2 regions of the Methylocystis borbori genome follow, and region 1 is predicted to be linked to the other one. Evidence: predicted binding sites of a transcription regulator. Region 1 holds the regulator's gene; the other holds the start of a gene.
What was found. Region 1 encodes LexA, which represses DNA repair genes until DNA is damaged. Its sites were predicted from a motif close to TGTTCNNNNTGTGTTCNG; they were not measured.
Positions count from the first base shown of each region.

Region 1 (3,414 bases):
GGGCGTTTCGCCGCCTTGCGCGAAAACATCGCCGAGCGCCTGCTGCACGGGCCGGGCGCGGCGATTTTCGCGACGCTCTGCGCGACATCGGCGACGGCGTCATTCATGGCGAACGACTTCCACGAGCTCAGTCCCTATGTGCTGATCGGCAATCCGCTGACGCTGGCGATCATCGAATTTTTCGCCGTGCCTTGCGCGCTGATCGGCGCGGCGCTCTATCCCTTCGGACTCGACGGCTTTGTCTGGCGTTACCTCAAAATGGGCATCGATCTCGTGACCTATCTCGCAGGGCTGATCGCGAGCGCGCCGGGCGCGAGCCTCCCCGTCAAAGCCTTCGCCCCCTGGGCGATTGTCTTTCTCGCGCTCGCCGTTCTCTCGCTCGTGCTGTGGCGGACATGGGCGTTTCGCGCCACGGCGATTCCGCTCGCGCTTATCGGCCTGATGGGCGCCATGGGCGGCGCGTCTTTCGATCTCGCCGTTCCGGCGACGGGCGAGGCGGCGGCGCTGCGCCAGCCTTCCGGCGAGCTCGCGCTCATGGGGCAAAGGCCCGGCGCCTTCGCCGCCGAGCAATGGCTGCGGGCCGACGCCGACGCCCGCGCGGCGGGCGACGCGAAAAGCGGCGTCTCCTGCGACGATCTCGGCTGCGTCGGCCGCGCCTTTGACGGGCGCCTCGTCGCCCTCGTTTCCGCGCGCGGCGCCTTTCTGGAGGATTGCGCGCGCGCCAGCGTCATCGTCACGCCGCTTTACGCGCCGGACGGCTGCGCCGCGGCGATCGTCATCGACCGAAGGAAGCTCGCTGAGACAGGGGCGGTGACGCTGCGCTTCAAGGACGGCGGCGCCGAGTGGACGACGGCGCGCGGAATCGACGAGGATCGGCCCTGGTCGCCGGCGCCGCGCCTGCGGCGCGCGCCGCCGAAGGACGTGTCCGAGCAAGAGCGCGCGGCGGAAGACGCCCGCCTCATGGAGCCGCTTCAGTGAGGCGGATTAATATTTCCGCAGGAGGCTGACGAGCTTGCCCTGGATGCGCACGCGGTCGGGACCGAAGATGCGCGTCTCATAGGCCGGGTTCGCGGCTTCGAGCGCAATCGAGGCGCCACGCTTGCGCAGGCGCTTCAATGTCGCTTCCTCCTCGTCGATCAGCGCGACGACGATATCGCCGGTGTCGGCGTTGTCCTGTTTCTTGATGACGACGGTGTCGCCGTCGAGAATGCCGGCCTCGATCATCGAATCGCCGCGCACTTCGAGCGCGAAATGCTCGCCATTCGCCAAAAGGTCGGGCGGGAGGCTGATCGTATGGCTGCGGTTCTGGATCGCCGAGATCGGCGTGCCGGCGGCGATCCGCCCCATGACCGGGATCGCGACCTGCTGGTCGCTCTCGTCTTCGTGCCGCTCGTGCAGCGGCCGGACGCGGCCGAGATTGCCCTCGATCACGGAAGGCGCGAATTTGCCGGAGCGCCCGCCGGCGCTGCGCGGCGTCGCCGATTCCGGCAGGCGCAGCACTTCGAGCGCCCGGGCGCGATTGGGCAGGCGGCGGATGAAGCCGCGTTCCTCGAGAGCGAGGATCAGGCGATGAATGCCGGATTTGGAGCGCAGATCGAGCGCGTCCTTCATTTCGTCGAAGGAGGGCGGCACGCCGGACTCCTTCAGGCGCTCATGAATGAATCGCAGCAAATCGCTTTGCTTTTTTGTCAGCATCGATGCATCGCCCCTAAAGCCGCGCAGGGGGTAAAAGCGCAGCCAGAGTCTCTTTTGAATTGAGACTATAAACAAATCATGAACAGACGATAGACGTTCTCTCTGCGTTCCGCAAGGTCCATGTTCACGCTTTGGTTGAGGCGGACCTGCGCGCGCTCCTATTCGCTCGGCTCCGCCCATGCTAGAGGGGCCGCTTCGCGCATCTTTAAGGATATTTGCGGCGCTCATGTCACAGGTCGTCACCCGCTTCGCCCCGTCGCCCACGGGCTTTCTCCATATCGGCGGCGCGCGCACCGCGCTCTTCAACTGGCTCTACGCCAGAAAACACGGCGGGCGTTTCCTGCTGCGCATCGAGGACACCGACCGCGAGCGCTCCACGCAAGCGGCGATCGACGCCATCATCGACGGCATGAGATGGCTCGGGCTCGATTGGGACGGCGACATCGTCTACCAGTCGGCCCGCGCCGCGCGCCATGCCGAGGTCGCGCAGGAGCTGCTCGCCAAGGGCAGGGCCTATCGCTGCTACGCCACCGCGCAGGAGCTCGAGGAGATGCGCGAGAAGGCCAAGGCCGAGAAGCGCCCCTGGCGCTATGACGGCCGCTGGCGCGATCGCGATCCTTCGGACGCCCCCGCCGGCGCGCCCTTTGTGGTGCGCATCAAGGCGCCGCAGGAGGGCGAGACCGTGATCGACGACGCCGTGCAGGGGCGCGTCGTTTTCCAGAACAAGGATCTCGACGATTTCATCCTGCTGCGTTCGGACGGCGCGCCGACCTATATGCTCGCCGTCGTCGTCGACGATCACGATATGGGCGTGACGCAGATCATTCGCGGCGACGATCATCTCACCAACGCCGCGCGCCAGAAGCATATTTATGAGGCGCTGGGCTGGGAGACGCCGGCCTTCGCCCATATTCCCCTCATCCATGGGGCGGACGGCGCGAAACTCTCGAAGCGCCATGGCGCGCTCGGCGTCGACGCCTACCGCGCCATGGGCTATCTGCCGGCGGCGCTGCGCAATTATCTCCTGCGCCTTGGCTGGTCGCAGGGCGACAAGGAGTTTTTCACGCTGCCCGAGATGATCGACGCCTTCGATCTTACGCAAGTGCATCGCTCGCCCGCGCGCTTCGATTTCGCCAAGCTCGAAAATATGAACGGGCACTATCTGCGCGACTCCAATGACGACGAACTTTTCGATCTTCTCGTCGCGACGCTTGCCTATCTCGAAGGCGGAGAAGCCATCGCGCAGGCGCTCGATGATAAAAAGCGCGCGCAACTGCTTGCCGCTTTGCCGGGATTGAAGGCGCGGGCGAAAACCTTGAACGAGCTTCTCGACGGCGCGGGCTTTCTTTTCGCCCAGCGGCCGCTCGCGCTCGACGCCAAGGCCGCGCAACTGCTCTCGCCCGACGCGCGCGCGCGGCTCGCGACGCTCGTCGAGAAACTCACGGCGCTGCCGGAATGGACCGCGGCGACGACGGAAGGCGCCGTGCGCGAACTTTCCGTCGCGCTTGGCGTCAAGCTCGGCGATGTCGCCCAGCCCTTGCGCGCGGCGCTCACCGGGCGCGCGACCTCTCCCGGCATTTTCGACGTGCTCGAAATATTGGGGCGCGACGAAAGCCTTGCGCGCATTTCCGATCAGGCGGCGCGGGCTTAGGCCGCGTCTCCCTCTTCGCCGCATGGAAATTCCACAAAGCGAAATATGCGCGTCGCCTCTCGCGTCGC
Region 1 covers NZ_JAZHYN010000015.1:18,929-22,342, reverse strand. Annotated here, with positions in the region: gene V3H18_RS06975 (ComEC/Rec2 family competence protein) at 1-978, shown strand, start outside; gene lexA (transcriptional repressor LexA) at 985-1,695, opposite strand; gene gltX (glutamate--tRNA ligase) at 1,922-3,346, shown strand.

Region 2 (3,414 bases), on a different contig from region 1:
TCGACAAGAATATGGGCAATGACGCGCGCACCAATTACGCCTTGCGCGAGACCGTGCTCGAAGAGCGGCGCAACAATCCCGGCGGCTCGACGGCGGTCTCCTGCGTCGGCGCCAATCCCGGCATGGTGTCCTGGTTCGTCAAACAGGCGCTCGTCAATATTGCGCGCGATACGGGCGCGCTGGAGAAGGAGCCGCAGACGCGCGCCGAATGGGGCGCGCTCGCGCAAAAGCTTGGCGTCAAGGGCGTCCATATCGCCGAGCGCGACACGCAGCGCGCGCGCGACCCCAAGCCCCGCAACGTCTTCGTCAACACCTGGTCGGTCGAAGGCTTCGTCTCCGAGGGCATGCAGCCCGCCGAACTGGGCTGGGGCACGCATGAAAAAGCGCTACCCGACATCGGCCGCGCGCATTCTTCGGGCTGCGGCGCGGCGATCTATCTTCTCTCGCCCGGCGCCAATACGCGGGTGCGTTCATGGTGTCCGACGCCGGGGCCGCAATATGGCTTCCTCGTCACCCATAATGAGTCGATCTCGATCGCCGACTATCTCACGCTGCGCGACGATTCCGGAAAGCCGGTCTATCGTCCGACCTGCCACTACGCCTATCATCCCGCCGACGACGCCGTGCTCTCGCTGCATGAAATCTTCGGCGCGTCGGGCAAGATGCAGGACAGCTGGAAGATTCTCGACGAGCATGAGATCGTCGACGGCATCGACGAATTGGGCGTCCTGATCTACGGCCACGCCAAGAACGCCTATTGGTACGGCTCGCAGCTCTCGATCGAGGAGACGCGCGATCTCGCGCCCTATCAGAACGCGACCGGCCTGCAGGTGAGTTCGGCCGCGCTCGCCGGCATGGTCTGGGCGCTGGAGAATCCGCAAGCCGGCATCGTCGAGGCCGACGAGGTGGATTACAAGCGCTGCCTAGAGGTGCAGCTTCCCTATCTTGGGCCGGTGAAGGGCTATTACACGGACTGGACGCCGCTCGATGGGCGGCCCGGCCTCTTCCCGGAAGACATCGACGAGAGCGATCCCTGGCAGTTCAGGAATATTCTCGTGCGCTGAGGGGCGCGCAAAAAAGCGAACGCCGCCATAAAAAAAGCGCCGCACGCAAGAGCGGCGCTTTTTTTGCGCTCTTGCGCGCGCCAAGAATGTTCTATATATGTTCTATATTCGCCTTATGTTCCTCTCTGGCCGGTCGAGCTGGGGGAGAGCGGCGAGTCCCCAAAGGCGTCCGGCGTCGCGCCGGATGAGTTGCGTCGCGTTGCGTTGTCGTCGGGAGGCCGCGTCGAAGTTTCGCGTCAGCGCGGTCTCCCTTGTCCTTTCATAAAAGTTGGAGTCCGCAATGGGCCGCTTGGCTGACGTTTCATCCGAGGCGCTCGGGCGCGAGATTGGCCAGATGAGCCAAGCGCGCGTCGGCGCGCTCATCGACGCCGAGCGTCGGCGCGGACGCGGGGCGCTGTCGAAGCGCAACGGCCGTTTCGAAAAGGAGACGCGCGAGGAGATCGACGACGGCTGGGGCTCCTTGGAGAGCCTCGAGGCGCTGACGACCAATATCCATATCGAAAAGCCGCGCACGATTCTCACGAGGAATGAATCGGCGGATATTTCCTTCGATCGGTCGATCAATCCCTATCGCGGCTGCGAGCATGGCTGCGTCTATTGCTTTGCGCGGCCGAGCCACGCCTATATGGGCTTTTCTCCCGGCCTCGATTTCGAGACCGAGATTTTCGTTAAGGAAGGCGCGGCGCAATTGCTCGAACGCGAATTGTCGGCGCCAAATTATGTCCCCAAAACCATCGCGCTCGGCTCCAATACCGATCCCTATCAGCCGGTCGAGCGGCGCCATCGCGTGACGCGATCGATTCTCGAGGTTCTGGCGCGGGCCAATCATCCGGTCGGGATCGTGACGAAATCGGCGCTCGTTTTACGCGATCTCGATCTCCTCGCGCCAATGGCCGAGAAAGGCCTCGTCAAAGTCGCCATATCGGTCACGACGCTCGATCGCCGGCTGGCGCGGCTCATGGAGCCGCGCGCGGCGACGCCCGATTTGCGGCTCGACACGATCGAAAAGCTCGCCAAGGCAGGGGTGCCCACGACTGTGCTGACGGCGCCGATCATTCCGGCGATCAACGACGACGAGATCGAGAAGATTTTGACCCGCGCCCATGCGGCCGGCGCGCGCGAAGCGGGCTATGTGCTGCTGCGCCTGCCGCTCGAACTGCGCGATCTCTTCAGCGAATGGCTGATGACGCATTTTCCCGATAGGGCGCGCCGCGCGCTCGGCCTCGTGCGCTCGACTCGCGACGGCAAGCTCTATGATTCTGCCTTCGGGCGGCGCATGAAGGGCGACGGCCCCTACGCCTGGATGATCGGGAGACGTTTCGAGGTCGCCGCCGCGCGGCTCGGCTTTTCGCGCAGCAAGCTGCGCACGGACCTCTTCGAGCCCCCGCGCCGCGCGCCGCAGCAGCTCGCGCTTTTTTAAGTCGGCATAAAAATCTTTGGACGAATGGCGCGCCTTTCGTCTTCGCGGTTGCCAAGGCGCTAAGCGACGCGCTTTCATCGCGCCATGCGCCCGCGCGCTTTTCCTTACGCCGCTTTGGCGACGCCCTTTTTCAAAGGACGTCAGCCTTGACGCGCGCCGGTCCCGATTTCGCGATCGAAGCGCGGCTGCGCCGCAAGGGCGTGTGGCCGGTCGCCGGCGTCGACGAAGTAGGGCGCGGTCCGCTCGCGGGTCCCGTCGCGGCGGCTGCGGTGATTCTCGATCCCAAGCGCCCGCCGTCCGGCCTCGACGATTCCAAGGTCTTGACCCAGAAGCAGCGGGAAGAGGCTTTTGAGCGGATCATGGCGAGCGCGCTCGCGGTGAGCGTCGCTTTCGTCACCGCGCAGGAAATCGACCGCATCAATATCCGCCGCGCCTCGCTCGCCGCCATGGCCCGCGCGGTCGCCGGCCTTTCCCAAACGCCCGCCTATCTTCTCGTCGACGGGAACGATCCGCCCCCCGTCGCCTGTCCCTGCCGCGCCATCGTCAAGGGCGACGCCACCGCGCTCTCGATCGCCGCCGCCTCCATCGTCGCTAAAGTCGCGCGCGACGCGATGATGCGCCGCGTCGCCATCCTCTATCCGCATTACGGCTTCGAGACCAATGTCGGCTATGCGGCGCGCAAGCATTTGGAGGCGATCGCGCGGCATGGCGCGAGCCCCGCGCATCGCTTGAGCTTTTCGCCTTTGCGCGAGGTCTGACGGCTTTCGAGCGCGTTCGTCGATCATGGATTCCCGAACGCGCTCTCGTTTTTTGGCGCATTTTCTTAAGCCGAACCGGCGTCCGCTTCGACGGAAAATGCCTCGGCGCCGGCGCCGTCAATCTTTCGCTAACCTTTTTATTTCCTTAAGAAATCCGTTCGAAAAAGAGACG
Region 2 covers NZ_JAZHYN010000044.1:11,542-14,955, reverse strand. Annotated here, with positions in the region: gene V3H18_RS13205 (homospermidine synthase) at 1-1,064, shown strand, start outside; gene V3H18_RS13200 (PA0069 family radical SAM protein) at 1,345-2,484, shown strand; gene V3H18_RS13195 (ribonuclease HII) at 2,631-3,242, shown strand.
Region 2: the regulator LexA is predicted to act here: its motif matches at 1,152-1,169, upstream of V3H18_RS13200 (PA0069 family radical SAM protein).